3 regions of the Margalitia sp. FSL K6-0131 genome follow, and region 1 is predicted to be linked to each of the others. Evidence: a T-box and tRNA genes for the amino acid it is inferred to sense, from the RefSeq annotation. Region 1 holds a T-box; the other regions hold tRNA genes.
What was found. A T-box is a leader RNA that pairs with one kind of tRNA and senses whether it is charged. The one in region 1 lies ahead of gltX (glutamate--tRNA ligase), so its partner is inferred to be a tRNA-Glu.
Positions count from the first base shown of each region.

Region 1 (7,045 bases):
TTTTGTTAACACCTCTATGGTTTATACTATTATTTATTTGGTATTCATATAGGAAGAAAGAAGAAAAAAATATTACATTATCAGCATAGAATCAACCATTAAATTATATCTGAGCCCTTATATATTAATGCTTACGGGATGCAGAACCGTACCATAAGTAAATCAGGTTTTTGAGATAAAAGTAGCAGCACCTCTAATTTGGTGGAGAGGTGCTTACTTCTAAAACTAAAACGAGTCACCTAAAATAAATTAATGAAAGTCTCCTTAAAGTTTTGTGCAGTTTTGGACAAGAATTGATTTTCTATCCATATAAGTGCAGTATCGGATTTAATTTTAGGTATGATTTCCGCATATGATAATGATTCTTTCAGTCCTAATTGCACCGCTATTTTAGGAACAATGGCGATTCCTATCCCTGAATCCGCTAATTTCATTAGTGTTGTTACATCTGGGCTTTCGCAAATAATCTTTGGATTAAATTCGTGGATGTTACATGTCTCAACAAACTTATGAAAAACACTATAATCGCCTTGCCCATGCAGTACCAAAAGAGGATATTTCTCTAATTCTTCAATTGAAATGGTTTTTCCCTTAAAGATATTCCAATTAGCTGGTTGGATGGCTACAAGTGGGTCGGATTGCAACGGATAGATGGAAATGTTATTAACATTTTGGGACTGTAAAGGTAATCTTATAATCCCTAGTTCAATTTCTTTACTTTGCAGAAGATCCTCTACTCTTTGGGAATCTTCCTCAAAAAGTTGAAAAGAAACGTCAGGATACTTTTCTTGGAAAACTTTTAAAACCGGAGGAAGGTAAGGTACACAAGACATAACAGTCCCAATAGATAATTTTCCTCTAATACCTGCTTGCTCCTCCTTTACCTCTGTTACCATTTCATTAATAGAATTTAAAACCTCTTTAGCTCTTTTATAAAAAGTCAGTCCAGCAGGTGTTAATTCAAATGCAAATCCCCCTTTATCGCGTTTAATTAATATGACACCCAATTCTTCCTCTAAAGATTTCAACTGCATACTTAGAGGAGGTTGAGCAATATGTTAGCGCTTCGCAGCACGAGTGATTTGTCCTTCTTCAGCAATTGTAACGAAATAGACAAGCTTTTTTAAGTCCATTATTTTAGCACCTTTTTCAATTATATATTTTATATATATTTACCTATTATTATATATATTTTACATACATTCAAACCTAGCAATAAAATAAATAGGTGAAGATAATGAGCGAAAATTATTTAAGGAGGGAAATATTTATGAAGCCAATTAAAAGTTTTCGGGAGTATGTGCAAATTTTAAAGGAATACAACGAGGTAGTTGCTATTAATCAAGAAGTAGATTGGAATTTAGAAATGAGTGCTATCATTCGTCGCGCTTATGAATTACCTGCTCCAGCACCACTTTTCAAAAGTATTAAAGATAGTACACTCGGCTTTGAAGTGTTAGGAGCACCAGTAGGAATGAGCCCCAATAAGGAACATCCATTTATACGAGTAGCTCTCTCCCTGGGATTACCAATAAATACTCCTGCCCCTGAGTTAGTTGAAGCATGGTCTCATCTTCCCGATGTTACTCCCATTTCACCCCGCTTAGTTACAGATGGTGAGTGTAAGGAAAATAAATTGTTTGATGATGAGATTGACCTTACTAAATTGCCTACACCATATATTCATGTTGGAGATGGAGGACGTTATATTAATACTTACGGTATTCTTATCGTCCGTACACCTGATGGCTCTTGGGTGAACTGGTCCATTTCACGTGTTATGCTCGAGGGACCCCCCCGTACAATGGCTGGTGTTGTTATCGCATCACAGCATCTTGGGAAAATATATAAAGAATGGAAAGCAATCGGTAAGGAGATGCCGTTTGCCCTGTGTCTAGGTGTAGATCCTGGTATTGCGATGATAGCAGGATATCCGCTTCCTGATAATGTGAATGAAGGTGAAATGATAGGAGGATGGTATGGTGAACCAATTGATGTTGTCAAATGCGAGACAAGTGATTTAGAGGTACCTGCTACAAGTCAAGTGAGATTGTGATTGAAGGAACCGCCTCCTTAGAAGAGATGATTCCTGAAGGTCCAATGGGTGAATATGCTGGTTATACATGGGTTGGACATGAAAAACCAGTACCACGCTTTCACGTAACCGCCATGACACATCGAAATAATCCAATCATGCCAGTATGTGCAGCAGGTATTCCACCTGAAGAAAATCACACCAATTGGGGAGTGGCTAATGCAGCAAGCATTCAAAATGAGCTGCGAAAAAAAGGATTACCTATTAAGGAATGCTTTATTCCATTAGAATCAGCTGTGCATTGGCTTGTAGTCACTGTAGATCGTCGTCAACAAAGAGATGATAATGAAGAATTGGCTCATGAAATTGGTAAAACCGTTTTTGCTACTAGAGGTGGTTCTTACGTCCCTAAAGTAATTGTTGTAGATGACGACATTGATCCAAGTGACATTAATCAAGTAGTGTGGGCTTTAGCTACTCGCCATCATCCAGATAAAAGAAAAGCTATGAAGGATCAAAATGTCTTACCTCTTGTTGCTTACCTAGATGCAAAGGAAAAAAGAGGAGGGCAAACAACAAAGATCGTTTATAACTGTTTATTGCCTTTAAAAAAATGGGCTGATAAGAGCCCTCTTGAGGCATCGTTTAGGGGTTACCCCGAAGAATTACGTAATCACATCATTGAAAACTGGGAAAAGTACGGGTATTAATTCCGTTTCATAGAAAAGCATTTATACCTTCATAGGAATTAGAATTTTTTTAGTAAGTGGAAGAAGGGATTTATAAGGATGAAGTTAATTTTAGGAATAACCGGTGCAACAGGAGCCATGTTTGGTGTTCGTCTTTTACAGTTTCTCAAGGATACGAGTATTGAAACACATCTCATTATGTCTTCATGGGCTGCTGTAACCATCCAGGATGAAACTCCTTATACCGCCAAAGAAGTTTCACAGCTGGCAGATTACTCGTACTCAAATAAAGATTTAGCGGCCAAGATTTCCAGTGGTTCATTTCAAGTTGATGGTATGATCATTGCCCCTTGCACAATGAAAACATTAGCTTCCATTCGTGTAGGTCTTGGTGATAATTTAATTACTCGCGCAGCAGATGTCATTTTAAAAGAACGCAAAAAGTTGGTATTGGTGACACGGGAAACACCGCTCAATGATATTCATCTTGAGAATATGTTAGCTTTATCTCGTATGGGAACCGTTATACTCCCTCCAATGCCAGCATTTTATAACCACCCTGAATCGCTAGATGACATAATTAACCATATTGTATTTCGAACACTGGATCAGTTCAACATACATCTGCCGAAGCGGAAGAAAAACGTTGGAATGGTTTTATCAAAAAAGAGAATAGCAATGATCAAGGAAACACTTTTTGATTAAAGAAGTAAATAAGTCTATTGTTCAAGAATTGCTTCTTAACTGAGGACAGTACCACAATAGTGGTAAAGCGTGTAGTGGATGAAATGGTTACTCTGAAAGATTGTGTTAAGTAAATAAAATCAAAATGACCGGAAAAGTGTTCCCCGGTCATTTTTTTTGAGATGCCTTTAAGTTGGTTAAATAGAATGACCGACAAATGTCTGCATTCTTGCAAGAACCCTTTTTTCACCCATTACTTTCATAATATCGTACAAATCAGGTGTAGTAGTTCTGTTAGTTAGAGCTACCCTAATTACCATCGCTACATCACCAACATGCCCTTTGTAATGGTTAGGGTTAGCTTTAAATTGCTTCATATCCTTTGCAAATCCGAGTTTCCCAGCAAGTTCTTTTATTTCATGGAACCAAGCATCCTTTTCATTATTAAACCTATAAGTTTTGCTGAAACCTAGTACAATTTCTTTCGCAACATTAAAACTTACATTTGTAGGTAACTTATAGTCACCCAATACATCCTTTTCAAACCATTCGTCATAAAAGTAAGCAATCATTGGCTTCACATCGGACCACTTTGCATAATCTTTTCTTGGTTTCTTCATTGTTCTTCCTATATCTAGAATGTGTACAGTATATTCCTTATTCTTGTCAATTAAACTATAAAGCTCAGAATCAAATTCCTTTGACCAAGTATATAAATGGTCAAATACTTGCTTACTGGTGAGCTTAGAGATAACATCCTTGCTGATGTCATTTAGTTTATTCATGTCTAATAAAGCACCACTGGCATTCATTTTATCCGTATGGATAAAAAAGTCTCTAAATGATTGATGGGAGTTTGCCATCCTCCATTCTTCAAAGTCAGAGTTGATGAGATTCATGAAGTATTCACTTATAGCCAATCCTGGGTATCCTTGTTCTTTGTAATACTCAGCGGTGCCATCAAGATCCTTCCGTTTACTAAATTTCCGTTTAGAAGCTCCGACTTGCTTCATGATTGGAGCGATATGTCCGTATTCTGGTATTTTAAAACCTAAGGTTTCAAACAACTGAATATGGATAGGCACGGAAGAAAGCCATTCATCGCCTCTAATGACATGGGTTGTACCCATCAGATGATCATCTATGGTATGAGCAAAGTGATAGGTTGGTAAACCATCCGTTTTCATAATAACAATATCTTGGTCATTTTCCGGTAACTCTATCGGACCTTTCACCAAATCATGGTATGTTATTCTCCTATCTGCTGACCCTAAAGATTTAAGTCTAATAACAAACGGTTTGCCATTTAAAATCTCTTCCTTGGCTTGTAGAAAAGAAATATCTCGATGTTTAGCCCACTTGCCATAATAACCTGTTCTTATTTTTAAGTTCTGCTGACGTATTTTTATCTTTTGTAAATCGTCCGCATCACAGAAGCAAGGATAAGCTAATCCATTTCGGACTAAATGCTTAATAAATACCTTATAAATTTGTATTCGTGAGCTTTGTTTATAGGGTCCATAGGTCCCCTTTTCGTCACCTATAAGGAGAGGTCCCTCATCGAAATCAATCCCGAAGTATGACAATGAATGTATAATATTTTCGATGCTGCCTGTTACTTCACGTTTTTTATCTGTGTCTTCAATACGCAGGAAAAAGACTCCATTACTTTGATGGGCTAATCTTTCCGATATTAAAGTTGCGTAAAGCCCACCAATATTCAATAAACCCGTTGGGCTCGGTGCAAAACGTGTTACCATAGCAGATGAAGACAAATTTCTTGGCGGATATAGTGAATAAATATCTGCCGGTAACTGCCTGACATCCGGAAATAACAGTTCTGCCATGTTCTCATTTGACATAATCATATCCCCCTATAGATCAAAATAAAAAAAGCCCTCCATCCTATTAAAGGACGAAAGGCATACTTCCGCGTTACCACCTAAATTGGTTAAAACCCGCTCATAATGCAGCAATTCATTATTCTGCTGCACATTTCTTTAACGGGAAATCCCCGGTAGACTTACTCCAATTTTTCAGTCGACTGCTCCAAGGCTTCTTTCATTAAGCTCGAATACCCATTTTCACCAGCATGGGCTCTCTAAGATTCGAGTGATTAATTACTCTTCCTCTTCATTGCATTTTACAATTGTGGATATAATTAGTGATACGATAATACATTATAACCAAACTGTCAACAATCAAATTTGGACTTTAAGGATGATAGTCTATTAGCTGGCGCCCTTTGCTCGTTAAAGTCGGGACTAACGGGACTAAAAGAAATGAGTGAAGAGAGGAGAACCGTTTTAGAAGTAAATAAGGTTGTTAGATGATCAATAGAAACTACACTTTGTTTTTTTCAATAAAACTTAGAATTTCACGGAGAGATTGATTATGCTTTTCTGTTGTTAACGTCTTAAACAAATCCCCTTTTTCCTCTATCCTTCTCCTTATATTTAAAATAGTAAATTCTGTAGGTTGTATACCTTCTTCTAATTCAGACCAGGTCAGCGGGGTCGCAACGGTTGCATGTCTTTTGGCTCTTGGCGAGTATACGACTGGCATGGTTCTTCCTCTCCATAACTGTAAGTAATCAAAATATAGTTTGTTTCCTCTTTTTGAAACTACTCTTTCAATGGTAATCTGCTTTGGCATTTGTTCTTGAAAATAATTTGCGATAAAGGTAGTAATACTTCTTGTTTGTTCGAATGAATAAATGGGTTCAATTGGTACAAATACTTGAAGCCCTGATGAACCTGATGTTCTTGGTACAGATAGCAGACCGAGGGATTGAAGAAGTTCCTTCAGTTTCAAAGCCACTTCTACTACCAAATGAAAGCTTGTATCATCTGGAGGATCTAAATCAAATACCATTTCCATAGGAAAATCGGGCTTATCATGGCGATCAAACGGAACGTGAAATTCAATTGCACCGTAGTTTGCAGCCCAAACCAGTGTCGCAGTGTCATTTAATAGCATTCGCTCTTTGTTTTTATAGAAAATACGGCTGATCCATTCTGGTGCAGACTCAGGAACCGACCTTTTTTCGATTTTCTTGCCAGCTATTCCATGCGGGTAAAGCCAAACCATTAATAGTCTGTCCTTTGCATGTTCAATCAGATAGTGCGATACATTTATTAAGTAGTGAATAAAGTCGATCTTTGTTATCCCTTGCGTCTCCCAAATCATTTTGTCTGGGTGTGTAATTTCAATCCGTCTGCCATCAACGACAATTTCCTCCACCAGAATGGCCTCCTATTTTTTCTCTATATTTTCATCGATTTGTTAAAACTATGTATTATAAATGCTCTTTTCTTAAACTTTATTGTTTTTGGTGACGAAAACCTTATATCCATCCTTATTTTGGTTAAGAATCCCAATCATCTTAAGAAAAGATGCCCCGAAACCAAGTCTATATTAGGATGGGAAACAATAAATGAAAAACAACAATATATGCAAAAATAGCCTATCTAAAAATTGGAGTGATAAATCTGGAACCTATTTTACCGATGGAGCCGGTTCCTAGTAGTACCATCCCAACGGGAGAGGAATGGATTGCACAAGTGAAATGGGATGGTGTCCGCGTTCTTACCTATGCAGATAATGGCGGAGTACGGCTGTATAATCGCAAAAAAAA
Region 1 is NZ_JBBOZS010000001.1:5,523,697-5,530,741, reverse strand. Features, by position in the region: gene NSQ59_RS26955 (amino acid permease) at 1-89, shown strand, start outside; gene NSQ59_RS26950 (LysR family transcriptional regulator) at 240-1,055, opposite strand; gene NSQ59_RS26945 (UbiD family decarboxylase) at 1,271-2,056, shown strand; gene NSQ59_RS26940 (UbiD family decarboxylase) at 2,053-2,745, shown strand; gene NSQ59_RS26935 (UbiX family flavin prenyltransferase) at 2,824-3,429, shown strand; gene gltX (glutamate--tRNA ligase) at 3,606-5,270, opposite strand; T-box leader at 5,317-5,554, opposite strand; gene ligD (non-homologous end-joining DNA ligase) at 5,752-6,651, opposite strand; gene ligD (non-homologous end-joining DNA ligase) at 6,918-7,045, shown strand, end outside.

Region 2 (7,045 bases), 5.5 Mb from region 1:
CCTATCTTTAAAAACTTTGCACTCGCGTCCTGCAAATCAATCATTGCCAAGTCTAGTGTGGAAAAAATTTCATCTGTTGTTCTTAAGGAGAGAATGGAATTTACAGATTTAATAGCCACTTTCTCTTCTATTCCGGACTGTAAAATTTTCTGGAGCAATTTAAGCGTTTCGTTACTCTCATGATGTGCTCTTTCTCCATTCCCCATCCCGTCACTGATGGCAATAGCATATTTTCTTGCCCCAAGTTCAATCATGGAATAACTATCCCCCGAGATGAACCCCCCTCCTTTTGCTGCGTGGGCGACACCTGTTTTTACAACATATGCCTTGTCCGACCTAAAGGTTACATAAGTAAATCCATTAGGGTAAGCTACATATTCCGCTTTTTTAACAACGATGGTTTCTCCTAAAATATCAGATAACAAGGGCGCAATAATTTTTTCACATTCCCCGTGGCTATTATTCGTTGGAATAGTCATATCAATATCGATATTGCCTTCCTCCAGACTATATATTTCTACCTGTTCAATTTCTAATCCAAAATCCTGTAACGCATCTAAAATCATTTCCTCTTGCTTTTGATGATTCTCCCTTTCCCTTTTTATTTCATTCGCAAAATCACCCATTACTTCGGAAACACCCAATAATTGTTCTGCAACTAATTTTCGGCTTTCTTTAACCTGTTTCCTTAGCTTTTGGTTTGCATAGAAAAATGTCAGCTCCTGATAAATGGCATCCTCGACTTTCTTTGCTTTTACACAATGTTTTTCTAACTCACGATGAGTACGCTGAGGTATTACTCCTTCCCCTTTATCGCATTCATTCATCACCTTTTTCATTAGTTCATATGTTTTATCAAAATTATTTGCCCAGCACTGTTCTTTTTTGAAGCAGGACTGACAAGTTTTTTCCGTCACATTGCTTAAATAATAATCAAGCTCCTGATCTTCTTGATCTCCTTCCCGCCACTGATCATATTGGGAGAAACTATTTGAAAGTGCTTGAAAGACGGAGGAAAATTGTTCAACTCGGTGAACGGTGATGTCTCTGATTTTTCTCATGTATTGTTGCTGTTCCTGAGCAAATTCTGATGTTCCCGGAATATGCTTTGCCATTTTCATTGTCAACTGCTGCGGCGTTAAAATAAGCAGCATTATGGCAATACAGGATTCATAAATATTTTGAAGTAAAGGAGTTTGGGCATCTCCATACATTCCTATTAATAAGGTGGCAATTAATAAACCAATGGAAGTGCCGACTTTCCTCCCTTCTTTTAAAAGCCCTCCTAACAATCCCGAAAAAGCCAATAAACTCATTTGATAGAAACTAGATACATTTGCTAAGCTAAAAATGAGACCTGTGACGACTCCTACTGTTGATCCAACCGTTGCACCTCCAACAAATGCAAAAAGAAGAACCAGATACCTCGATAAAATATGCTCTATGGATAAATTATAGATGGACCACCCAATGGTTCCTGTAAGCACAGAAGCCAGCATAATTATTAGACTGACAACCTCTTCTGTTTTGAAACTTTTTTTTCTTTTTTTAAGTGATAAGAGTGGAATGCTCTGCATAAATATAAGTGTGAGGATAAAAGTGAGACATGCCTCCACCCCAGCCATCATACCATCATATAAGGTAATGGTTTCATGATGTTGAATATAAAGAAAGGCACATCTTGCAGCAAAAGAAGTAAAAAATACATAGTATGGCAGAGCCTTTATTTCATCCTTATGAAATCTGGCAAACAGCCGGAAAGCTACTAAAAAAATGACCGCACACGAAAAAGTATAGACAGTACTGGCGATTGATAAGGTAAAAGCACCTGCAAGCAGTCCCAATAAAACTAACGGCGCTTTTTTTCTCCTCATCATATACACGGAAACAAAGAACGGCAGTGAAAATGGTGATAAATGTGATAATATTAAGGCTCGTCCAAGTAAAAAACCGATAATAATGAGAGCTACACCTTTTTGGAGAAAGAATTGGTCTAGCTTTACTTGAAGACTGGTTAATCTTCTGGAAACTTCAAGCTTTGTTTCCTCTAAGTTACTTCCTTGATCCATAAAGCTATGTTCCGCCTTTTCCATTTTTATACACCCCTCTAGCGTAGTAGTTGCAAATCATTATATATTGGACAAGTCTAGAAGTTTGTCAAAATTGAGAGATGAATAGAAAGAAAAGTTCGACTTCTTTCAGCGAAAAGATGGATGGTCTTCCATGTTTCTCGTCAAATAACGAGATAATAAACAGGAGATTTTTATCTTTATTAAGAGAATACCGTATGCATACTGAGATTGAAGGCACATTCGACACTATTTTGTAAAGACGGTCCATCTTATGCCATTAGCCTGGGAAACTCACAAAAAATGTTTTCCACACAAATTGATTAAAAAAATAGTAAAAGTATATTGACAAAGAACCAATCCGTAGGTAATATAGAACTTGTGCTTTTGAAATATCTTTTAAATATGGCGGCGTAGCTCAGCTGGCTAGAGCGTACGGTTCATACCCGTGAGGTCGTGGGTTCGATCCCCTCCGCCGCTACCAATTTAATATGGCCCGTTGGTCAAGCGGTTAAGACACCGCCCTTTCACGGCGGTAACACGGGTTCGAATCCCGTACGGGTCATTACAAAACACAAAAGGCGCCTTGCTAAGCAAGGCGCTTTTTTTTGGCTGCATAAATACTAACCTTTTTTTGTTAAAATCGAGTAGGAGGGGGTGACTAACCCCCGACCTCTCACACCACCGTACGTACCGTTCGGTATACGGCGGTTCACTTAAGTATGACGCAAATGGTTGTATCTATCTAACAGACTTTTAAGCTTTTGATTTCTCCAAAACTTTAGATTTAGTGTTGTGTGTAAGATAGGACTATTCGAAATGCGCCAATATTTCTTACGAGAATTTCCCCATTCATGGGCCTTCTCTCTTGGAACGCCAAGGGATATGAGCCTTTTAATTTTTGTTTTGGGTAGTTTCCATTGTTTCCAAAGGCACATTCGGAGTCTTCTTCGAATATGTTCATCCAGTTGTTTAAAGGGAGTTGGCGTGTCTGCCAGCGCAAAATATCCGCACCAACCAACAAGGTATTCATTTAGTTTCTCAATACGCAATTCCAATGGAATGGGTTTTGACCTTGATGTTAGTTCTTTTATTCTACTTTTAGCTCTCTTTATACTTTCTTTTGCGATACGGATTTTTGGATTACGGTTTGATGTGAAGCTGAATCCAAGAAACTTTCGTTTCCACGGTCTGTCCACCGCACTTTTCTCTTCATTTACTTTTAGTTTAAGCTTCTTTTCAATGAAAGTAGTGATAGAACTCTTGACGCGTAAACCTGCCTTCTTGGTTTTTACGTAAATATTACAATCATCTGCGTAGCGGACAAATTTGTGTCCTCTTTCCTCTAGTTCCTTATCTAATTCATCTAACATGATATTGGAAAGTAGTGGACTTAATGGTCCACCCTGAGGAACACCTTCTTCGCTGATAGTTTCCACACCGTTTATCATAATCCCCGACTCTAAGTATTTTCTAATTAACTTTAGAATCGTCTTATCCTTGACTCTTTTTGCTAGGAGTCCCATAAGCATATCGTGATTTACCTTGTCGAAGAACTTTTCTAAGTCCATATCTATTACCCATCTGTAGCCCTCTTCTATATATTGCCTTGCTTCCCTAACGGCATCATGTGCCCTTCTTCTGGGTCTAAACCCATAGCTATGTTCGGAAAAGGTTGGGTCATAGATTGGGGTTAATATTTGGGCAATCGCTTGTTGGACAAAACGGTCTGTCACGGTAGGAATACCTAATAAACGAACGCCGCCATTTGGTTTCGGGATTTCGACTCGTCTGACTGGCATAGGCTCATAGGTTCCGTCCTTTATTGAATTTCGGATTTCTTGCCAATTTTGTAGAATATGCGCTCGTAGGGATTTTACAGGCATTTCATCTACTCCATGGCTACCCTTATTCTTTTCGACACGTTTCAATGCCGAAAGTAGATTGTCCCGTGACAGTATTCGTTCCATCATTTCGATACATCCTTTCACGTGAATATACGTGCTATTTGTGCCATTGTTTATTCCACCCTCTTAAAGTCCCCTGTGGAATTCACCACTTCCTCCTTTAAGTAAGTCCAATTGGATTGTCTGTATCATCATAAACAATGAACGCCTAGTGTATATTCTCCTTAAATGTTCAGTCCTTCCCTAACCATCTTAAGCTAGTCAGGTACTATGACCTCTGCTGACTTCTGGCTGTTCAATTACCCTTCACAAAGTAAGTTACCGAGTGTGCTCGGCATTTCAGCCAGACCTCCCCAGGTAAGAGTACAGTCTTTCTCCCCATCTATCTGCTTCATTTACTCTGTATCATCTTTGGCAGAAAGGACTTCGTTTTGTTTGGCAAACTCATCCAATGATACCTAGCCTTATATGAAGTTCGTGTCCCTCAGACCGGAGATTTGCCGCCCGCTTCCTTCAGATTCTGCGTCACCACAGACACCCTTGCGTTTAGCTACTGCTACTTCTGCCTTCACAGTTCGGGACTTTCACCCTATAGACTGCACCCATGCTGGGCGCACCAAAAAAGACATTCTTCTTAAAAAGAATGCCTTTTTTATTTATGAAGATTACCTTCACCTGCTATATGTGAATAGACAGCAAGTTAGCCTCGTCTAGCACCACGGCCGCCGCGTTTCGATTCTGTATGGCGTTTTAATGAAGATAGACGATCTTCACTATCCTTTAAAAAACGAGCCATTTTTTGCTCGAAGTTTTCTTTTGGACGTTGATTATGACTTGGTTTATTATGACGAGGTTTCTGAGTTGGTGCCTGTTCTTTTGCTTTTCGAATCGATAAACCAATTTTGCCGTCTTTCTCAACATTAATGACTTTTACTTGGACCTCATCGCCCACTTTCAAATGTTCATTAATATCCTTCACATAGTTATCCGCTACTTCACTAATGTGAACAAGACCTGTTGAGCCTTCAGGCAATTCAACAAACGCTCCAAAATTAGTGATCCCTGTTACTTTCCCTTGTAACTTGCTGCCTACTTCGATCGACATAAAAAATAATTTCCTCCTTAAAAGATAAAAGATAAAGCTTATTATATATTATATCGGACGTTAAAAAAGAGTGTCAATAAGACACATCTTTATCCTCGTCCTTCTTCTTCTTGTCGTCAGGAATGTTAAAAATAATTTCTCCCTTTTCAGAAAGGAAATATTCACTTCTTGCCAGCTTTGCAATATAGTTATCATCGTTTAATTTTACTACCTCATCTTGAAGGTAGGTCTTTTTTTTCTTCAGATCAGCAAGTTTTTTCTCTAGCTTTGCCTTTTCTGCTTGTTTTACCTCAAGCTGGTGGTTTCTTAAGATGAGTGTGGAAACCAACAAATATACCGATGCCAATGCGATAATACTAAAAACCGCTAATCTGCGGAAAAGTAATTTTTTCCTTCTCGCCATTACTTTCTCTTTCATCATTTGCTGTTTTGTATATGCATTTTCCATCGGCGTAATATTTTTTTCTTTCCGGACACCCATCTCTAAACCTCCTATCTTGATTCCTATAAAACCCTACTTTTTATAAAAAATACTGCTTATAAATTTCCACGCATACATAACTTTATTCTTAGTTTTTTCCAAAATCCCTGCAAATCCAGAATAGAATTTTTCGACTGATTTTTTAATAAATCCAGGAACTAATTTCCATAATAAACTTAGAATCCATTTAATTGGATAAAATATAACCTTTAACACCCATAATAACATCTTTATAATCATTTTTACAAGGGACAATAGTACCTTTCCTAATGTAATGGATAGCGTAATGATTGCCAAAACAATCCATTTAATTGGATGAAAAATCAGCGACATAAATAATCGTAGTATAAATTGATAGATTGATATTACGGCATTAATTATTGCCTCAAGTAATTTAACATAAATATTTTTCATTAAAGCTTGATATGCCGCAAAACCACAAACTAATGCAATAAATATATAAAAACGGATTTCCCCATAGTTGACTAAGAACAAAATATAGAAGATGGCTAGTCCCTGTATCAGCCAAAACATCACATCATTGATGAATACAATCCACTTTTTTCTCTTACCTCTTTGAAGGAAACGGTTATACGTATCAAGGGAGGCACCAAAAATGCTTCCCATAGCGATCATGGCAAGCATCGTGTAAAACTGGGTGGTTAGGCTCATCGGAATAGCTTGCTAAAGAAGCCTTTAGCTTTCTCCCCATGATGTTCATCTAAGTATACCAAATCAAAGACCTTCCCCTTGATGGAAACAATCCCTTTTTCTACATCGAGATTTTTCATTTGCAGGTTTTGTCCTCGAATAGCTAAAAAGCCCATCACCGTTTCCAATAGGAACTCTTCATTGTCAAAGCTATCAACTTGTTTTACACCCGTAATGTCTAAAAGCTTCCTCCCTCTCATAATCACATCATGTTCTTGATTTACATTTTTCCCACTAGAAGGTGTATCATAATACTGACTCAACTTAATCCCCCGCTTTCCGTATTCCTGCCATACATATGCTTTCAGCTATCTTTCAACTAGTCCAAGCTATATAATCATGTGTATGTCAAGGTTCGGAAAAAAAGAACAAGCCTGTTTCAATACAATAAAAAAACTCCCTATAAAAGGGAGTGACTATTCTTGATTAATCCGTTCGTCTTTCAGTACCGAATACATACCGGCCGCGTCCTCTTTACGAGTGTTTTCTTGCAGATTTTCTACCTTCACCGTTACTAGTCTTTGACCGAATCGAACCACCAGCTCATCACCAATTTTCACATTTGAGCTTGCTTTTGCCTGCTGACCATTAATCGTGATTCTTCCTTGATCTGCTACTTCCTTTGCAAGAGTTCTCCTTTTGATTAATCTGGAAACCTTTAAAAATTTATCTAATCTCATCGTTGTCATAATTTTCACCTCTATAATCCTGCTTTTTTTGCCTGATCCCAAAATTCATCTAGCTCGGCTAATGTAAATTCCGAAAATGATTT
Region 2 is NZ_JBBOZS010000001.1:71,349-78,393, reverse strand. Features, by position in the region: gene spoIIE (stage II sporulation protein E) at 1-2,093, opposite strand, end outside; tRNA gene NSQ59_RS00380 (tRNA-Met) at 2,477-2,553, shown strand; tRNA gene NSQ59_RS00375 (tRNA-Glu) at 2,563-2,634, shown strand; gene ltrA (group II intron reverse transcriptase/maturase) at 2,786-4,042, opposite strand; gene NSQ59_RS00365 (S1 domain-containing RNA-binding protein) at 4,677-5,081, opposite strand; gene NSQ59_RS00360 (FtsB family cell division protein) at 5,155-5,562, opposite strand; gene yabQ (spore cortex biosynthesis protein YabQ) at 5,596-6,234, opposite strand; gene yabP (sporulation protein YabP) at 6,231-6,536, opposite strand; gene NSQ59_RS00345 (RNA-binding S4 domain-containing protein) at 6,690-6,953, opposite strand; gene mazG (nucleoside triphosphate pyrophosphohydrolase) at 6,974-7,045, opposite strand, start outside.
Region 2: it has a tRNA-Glu gene. The T-box ahead of gltX (glutamate--tRNA ligase) is inferred to sense a tRNA for this amino acid. The anticodon was not compared.

Region 3 (7,045 bases), 640 kb from region 1:
GCGCTGAGAAGCTTAACTTCCGTGTTCGGGATGGGAACGGGTGTGACCTTCTCGCCATAATTACCAGACTATATGAGGTTTGTTCCCTCAAAACTAAATACTGTAGAAGAAGAAGTAAAGAGAATCGCTCTATTTTGGTTAAGTCCTCGATCGATTAGTATTCGTCAGCTCCATGTGTCGCCACACTTCCACCTCGAACCTATCAACCTGATCATCTTTCAGGGATCTTACTAGCTTGCGCTATGGGAAATCTCATCTTGAGGGGGGCTTCATGCTTAGATGCTTTCAGCACTTATCCCTTCCGCACATAGCTACCCAGCGATGCCTTTGGCAAGACAACTGGTACACCAGCGGTGCGTCCATCCCGGTCCTCTCGTACTAAGGACAGCTCCTCTCAAATTTCCTACGCCCACGACGGATAGGGACCGAACTGTCTCACGACGTTCTGAACCCAGCTCGCGTACCGCTTTAATGGGCGAACAGCCCAACCCTTGGGACCGACTACAGCCCCAGGATGCGATGAGCCGACATCGAGGTGCCAAACCTCCCCGTCGATGTGGACTCTTGGGGGAGATAAGCCTGTTATCCCCGGGGTAGCTTTTATCCGTTGAGCGATGGCCCTTCCATGCGGAACCACCGGATCACTAAGCCCGACTTTCGTCCCTGCTCGACTTGTAGGTCTCGCAGTCAAGCTCCCTTGTGCCTTTACACTCTACGAATGATTTCCAACCATTCTGAGGGAACCTTTGGGCGCCTCCGTTACTCTTTAGGAGGCGACCGCCCCAGTCAAACTGCCTGCCTGACACTGTCTCCCACCCCGATCAGGGGTGCGGGTTAGAATTTCAATACAGCCAGGGTAGTATCCCACCGACGCCTCCACCGAAGCTGGCGCTCCGGCTTCAAAGGCTCCTACCTATCCTGTACAAGCTGTACCAAAATTCAATATCAGGCTGCAGTAAAGCTCCACGGGGTCTTTCCGTCCTGTCGCGGGTAACCTGCATCTTCACAGGTACTATAATTTCACCGAGTCTCTCGTTGAGACAGTGCCCAGATCGTTACGCCTTTCGTGCGGGTCAGAACTTACCTGACAAGGAATTTCGCTACCTTAGGACCGTTATAGTTACGGCCGCCGTTTACTGGGGCTTCAATTCAGAGCTTCGCTTACGCTAACCCCTCCTCTTAACCTTCCAGCACCGGGCAGGCGTCAGCCCCTATACTTCGCCTTGCGGCTTCGCAGAGACCTGTGTTTTTGCTAAACAGTCGCCTGGGCCTATTCACTGCGGCTCTCTCGGGCTTGCACCCTACCAGAGCACCCCTTCTCCCGAAGTTACGGGGTCATTTTGCCGAGTTCCTTAACGAGAGTTCTCTCGCTCACCTTAGGATTCTCTCCTCGCCTACCTGTGTCGGTTTGCGGTACGGGCACCTTTCACCTCACTAGAGGATTTTCTTGGCAGTGTGGAATCAGGAACTTCGGTACTATATTTCCCTCGCTATCACAGCTCCGCCTTCACGGTTACGGGATTTGCCTCGTAACCAGCCTAACTGCTTAGACGCACATAACCAGCAGTGCGCTTACCCTATCCTCCTGCGTCCCCCCATCGTTCAAACGGTGAAGAGGTGGTACAGGAATATCAACCTGTTGTCCATCGCCTACGCCTTTCGGCCTCGGCTTAGGTCCCGACTAACCCTGAGCGGACGAGCCTTCCTCAGGAAACCTTAGGCATTCGGTGGAAGGGATTCTCACCCTTCTTTCGCTACTCATACCGGCATTCTCACTTCTAAGCGCTCCACTAGTCCTTCCGGTCTAGCTTCACCGCCCTTAGAACGCTCTCCTACCACGGACACCTGTCAGGTGTCCATCCACAGCTTCGGTGATACGTTTAGCCCCGGTACATTTTCGGCGCAGAGTCACTCGACCAGTGAGCTATTACGCACTCTTTAAATGGTGGCTGCTTCTAAGCCAACATCCTGGTTGTCTAAGCAACTCCACATCCTTTTCCACTTAACGTATACTTTGGGACCTTAGCTGGTGGTCTGGGCTGTTTCCCTTTTGACTACGGATCTTATCACTCGCAGTCTGACTCCCAAGCATAAGTATTTGGCATTCGGAGTTTGTCTGAATTCGGTAACCCGATGAGGGCCCCTAGTCCAAACAGTGCTCTACCTCCAATACTCTTCATCTTGAGGCTAGCCCTAAAGCTATTTCGGAGAGAACCAGCTATCTCCAAGTTCGATTGGAATTTCTCCGCTACCCACACCTCATCCCCGCACTTTTCAACGTGCGTGGGTTCGGGCCTCCAGTAAGTGTTACCTTACCTTCACCCTGGACATGGGTAGATCACCTGGTTTCGGGTCTACGACCTCATACTTATTCGCCCTATTCAGACTCGCTTTCGCTGCGGCTCCGCTTCATCAGCTTAACCTTGCATGAAATCGTAACTCGCCGGTTCATTCTACAAAAGGCACGCTATCACCCATTAACGGGCTCTAACTACTTGTAGGCACACGGTTTCAGGTTCTCTTTCACTCCCCTCCCGGGGTGCTTTTCACCTTTCCCTCACGGTACTGGTTCACTATCGGTCACTAGGGAGTATTTAGCCTTGGGAGATGGTCCTCCCTGCTTCCGACGGGATTTCACGTGTCCCGCCGTACTCAGGATCCACTCTGGAGGGAACGAAGTTTCAACTACAGGGTTGTTACCTTCTTTGACGGGCCTTTCCAGACCTCTTCATCTACTCCGTTCCTTTGTAACTCCGTATAGAGTGTCCTACAACCCCAAGAGGCAAGCCTCTTGGTTTGGGCTTCTTCCGTTTCGCTCGCCGCTACTCAGGAAATCGCGTTTGCTTTCTCTTCCTCCGGGTACTTAGATGTTTCAGTTCCCCGGGTCTGCCTTCATTACCCTATGTATTCAGGTAAAGATACTGCTCCATTACGAGCAGTGGGTTCCCCCATTCGGAAATCTCCGGATCAAAGCTTGCTTACAGCTCCCCGAAGCATATCGGTGTTAGTCCCGTCCTTCATCGGCTCCTAGTGCCAAGGCATCCACCGTGCGCCCTTACTAACTTAACCTATAAGGTTATTACTACTTTAAAATGGATGAAATCCATAAAGTGGCGATTCTCGGTTTTACTTGGTTTCTTCTATCAGTATCTAGTTTTCAAGGAACAAATTATCCTGGATGAATTGATCATCCAAAACTGAACAGAACTTATAAACGTCTTCTTATAACCACGTAAGTGGTTTTCCATTATCCTTAGAAAGGAGGTGATCCAGCCGCACCTTCCGATACGGCTACCTTGTTACGACTTCACCCCAATCATCTGTCCCACCTTCGGCGGCTGGCTCCAAAAGGTTACCTCACCGACTTCGGGTGTTACAAACTCTCGTGGTGTGACGGGCGGTGTGTACAAGGCCCGGGAACGTATTCACCGCGGCATGCTGATCCGCGATTACTAGCGATTCCGGCTTCATGCAGGCGAGTTGCAGCCTGCAATCCGAACTGAGAATGGTTTTATGGGATTGGCTTAACCTCGCGGTCTCGCAGCCCTTTGTACCATCCATTGTAGCACGTGTGTAGCCCAGGTCATAAGGGGCATGATGATTTGACGTCATCCCCACCTTCCTCCGGTTTGTCACCGGCAGTCACCTTAGAGTGCCCAACTGAATGCTGGCAACTAAGGTCAAGGGTTGCGCTCGTTGCGGGACTTAACCCAACATCTCACGACACGAGCTGACGACAACCATGCACCACCTGTCACTCTGTCCCCCGAAGGGGAACGCCCTATCTCTAGGGTTGTCAGAGGATGTCAAGACCTGGTAAGGTTCTTCGCGTTGCTTCGAATTAAACCACATGCTCCACCGCTTGTGCGGGCCCCCGTCAATTCCTTTGAGTTTCAGCCTTGCGGCCGTACTCCCCAGGCGGAGTGCTTAATGCGTTAGCTGCAGCACTAAAGGGCGGAAACCCTCTAACACTTAGCACTCATCGTTTACGGCGTGGACTACCAGGGTATCTAATCCTGTTCGCTCCCCACGCTTTCGCGCCTCAGCGTCAGTTACAGACCAGAGAGTCGCCTTCGCCACTGGTGTTCCTCCACATCTCTACGCATTTCACCGCTACACGTGGAATTCCACTCTCCTCTTCTGCACTCAAGTCTCCCAGTTTCCAATGACCCTCCACGGTTGAGCCGTGGGCTTTCACATCAGACTTAAGAAACCGCCTGCGCGCGCTTTACGCCCAATAATTCCGGACAACGCTTGCCACCTACGTATTACCGCGGCTGCTGGCACGTAGTTAGCCGTGGCTTTCTGGTTAGGTACCGTCAAGGTACCGCCCTATTCGAACGATACTTGTTCTTCCCTAACAACAGAGTTTTACGATCCGAAAACCTTCATCACTCACGCGGCGTTGCTCCGTCAGACTTTCGTCCATTGCGGAAGATTCCCTACTGCTGCCTCCCGTAGGAGTCTGGGCCGTGTCTCAGTCCCAGTGTGGCCGATCACCCTCTCAGGTCGGCTACGCATCGTCGCCTTGGTGAGCCGTTACCTCACCAACTAGCTAATGCGCCGCGGGTCCATCTGTAAGTGATAGCCGAAGCCATCTTTCAATCTTTCCTCATGCGAGGAAAGAAGTTATCCGGTATTAGCCCCGGTTTCCCGGAGTTATCCCAGTCTTACAGGCAGGTTACCCACGTGTTACTCACCCGTCCGCCGCTAACTTTTAAAAGCAAGCTTTTAAAAGTCCGCTCGACTTGCATGTATTAGGCACGCCGCCAGCGTTCGTCCTGAGCCAGGATCAAACTCTCCAAAAAAGTGTTTGATATAGCTCATAAATTTCAAAACATTGACGTTTCGTTCTGTTCAGTTTTCAAAGATCAATTCTTAGTCACTAACAGTGACGACTTTTTCTATATTACTCTTCTAAACAAAGAATGTCAAGAACTTTTTTGGTGGAGGATGACGGGATCGAACCGCCGACCCCCTGCTTGTAAGGCAGGTGCTCTCCCAGCTGAGCTAATCCTCCATATGGTGACCCGTACGGGATTCGAACCCGTGTTACCGCCGTGAAAGGGCGGTGTCTTAACCGCTTGACCAACGGGCCAATTAAAATAAGGGAAAAAAATATCCCCAAAAGGGGTTTGCCTGGCAACGTCCTACTCTTGCAGGGGGAGAGCCCCCAACTACCATCGGCGCTGAGAAGCTTAACTTCCGTGTTCGGGATGGGAACGGGTGTGACCTTCTCGCCATAATTACCAGACTATATGAGGTTTGTTCCCTCAAAACTAAATACTGTAGAAGAAGAAGTAAAGAGAATCGCTCTATTTTGGTTAAGTCCTCGATCGATTAGTATTCGTCAGCTCCATGTGTCGCCACACTTCCACCTCGAACCTATCAACCTGATCATCTTTCAGGGATCTTACTAGCTTGCGCTATGGGAAATCTCATCTTGAGGGGGGCTTCATGCTTAGATGCTTTCAGCACTTATCCCTTCCGCACATAGCTACCCAGCGATGCCTTTGGCAAGACAACTGGTACACCAGCGGTGCGTCCATCCCGGTCCTCTCGTACTAAGGACAGCTCCTCTCAAATTTCCTACGCCCACGACGGATAGGGACCGAACTGTCTCACGACGTTCTGAACCCAGCTCGCGTACCGCTTTAATGGGCGAACAGCCCAACCCTTGGGACCGACTACAGCCCCAGGATGCGATGAGCCGACATCGAGGTGCCAAACCTCCCCGTCGATGTGGACTCTTGGGGGAGATAAGCCTGTTATCCCCGGGGTAGCTTTTATCCGTTGAGCGATGGCCCTTCCATGCGGAACCACCGGATCACTAAGCCCGACTTTCGTCCCTGCTCGACTTGTAGGTCTCGCAGTCAAGCTCCCTTGTGCCTTTACACTCTACGAATGATTTCCAACCATTCTGAGGGAACCTTTGGGCGCCTCCGTTACTCTTTAGGAGGCGACCGCCCCAGTCAAACTGCCTGCCTGACACTGTCTCCCACCCCGATCAGGGGTGCGGGTTAGAATTTCAATACAGCCAGGGTAGTATCCCACCGACGCCTCCACCGAAGCTGGCGCTCCGGCTTCAAAGGCTCCTACCTATCCTGTACAAGCTGTACCAAAATTCAATATCAGGCTGCAGTAAAGCTCCACGGGGTCTTTCCGTCCTGTCGCGGGTAACCTGCATCTTCACAGGTACTATAATTTCACCGAGTCTCTCGTTGAGACAGTGCCCAGATCGTTACGCCTTTCGTGCGGGTCAGAACTTACCTGACAAGGAATTTCGCTACCTTAGGACCGTTATAGTTACGGCCGCCGTTTACTGGGGCTTCAATTCAGAGCTTCGCTTACGCTAACCCCTCCTCTTAACCTTCCAGCACCGGGCAGGCGTCAGCCCCTATACTTCGCCTTGCGGCTTCGCAGAGACCTGTGTTTTTGCTAAACAGTCGCCTGGGCCTATTCACTGCGGCTCTCTCGGGCTTGCACCCTACCAGAGCACCCCTTCTCCCGAAGTTACGGGGTCATTTTGCCGAGTTCCTTAACGAGAGTTCTCTCGCTCACCTTAGGATTCTCTCCTCGCCTACCTGTGTCGGTTTGCGGTACGGGCACCTTTCACCTCACTAGAGGATTTTCTTGGCAGTGTGGAATCAGGAACTTCGGTACTATATTTCCCTCGCTATCACAGCTCCGCCTTCACGGTTACGGGATTTGCCTCGTAACCAGCCTAACTGCTTAGACGCACATAACCAGCAGTGCGCTTACCCTATCCTCCTGCGTCCCCCCATCGTTCAAACGGTGAAGAGGTGGTACAGGAATATCAACCTGTTGTCCATCGCCTACGCCTTTCGGCCTCGGCTTAGGTCCCGACTAACCCTGAGCGGACGAGCCTTCCTCAGGAAACCTTAGGCATTCGGTGGAAGGGATTCTCACCCTTCTTTCGCTACTCATACCGGCATTCTCACTTCTAAGCGCTCCACTAGTCCTTCCGGTCTAGCTTCACCGCCCTTAGAACGCTCTCCTACCACGGACACCTGTCAGGTGTCCA
Region 3 is NZ_JBBOZS010000001.1:4,887,081-4,894,125, forward strand. Features, by position in the region: rRNA gene rrf (5S ribosomal RNA) at 1-68, opposite strand, end outside; rRNA gene NSQ59_RS24005 (23S ribosomal RNA) at 135-3,069, opposite strand; rRNA gene NSQ59_RS24010 (16S ribosomal RNA) at 3,258-4,808, opposite strand; tRNA gene NSQ59_RS24015 (tRNA-Val) at 4,945-5,020, opposite strand; tRNA gene NSQ59_RS24020 (tRNA-Glu) at 5,024-5,098, opposite strand; rRNA gene rrf (5S ribosomal RNA) at 5,138-5,254, opposite strand; rRNA gene NSQ59_RS24030 (23S ribosomal RNA) at 5,321-7,045, opposite strand, start outside.
Region 3: it has a tRNA-Glu gene. The T-box ahead of gltX (glutamate--tRNA ligase) is inferred to sense a tRNA for this amino acid. The anticodon was not compared.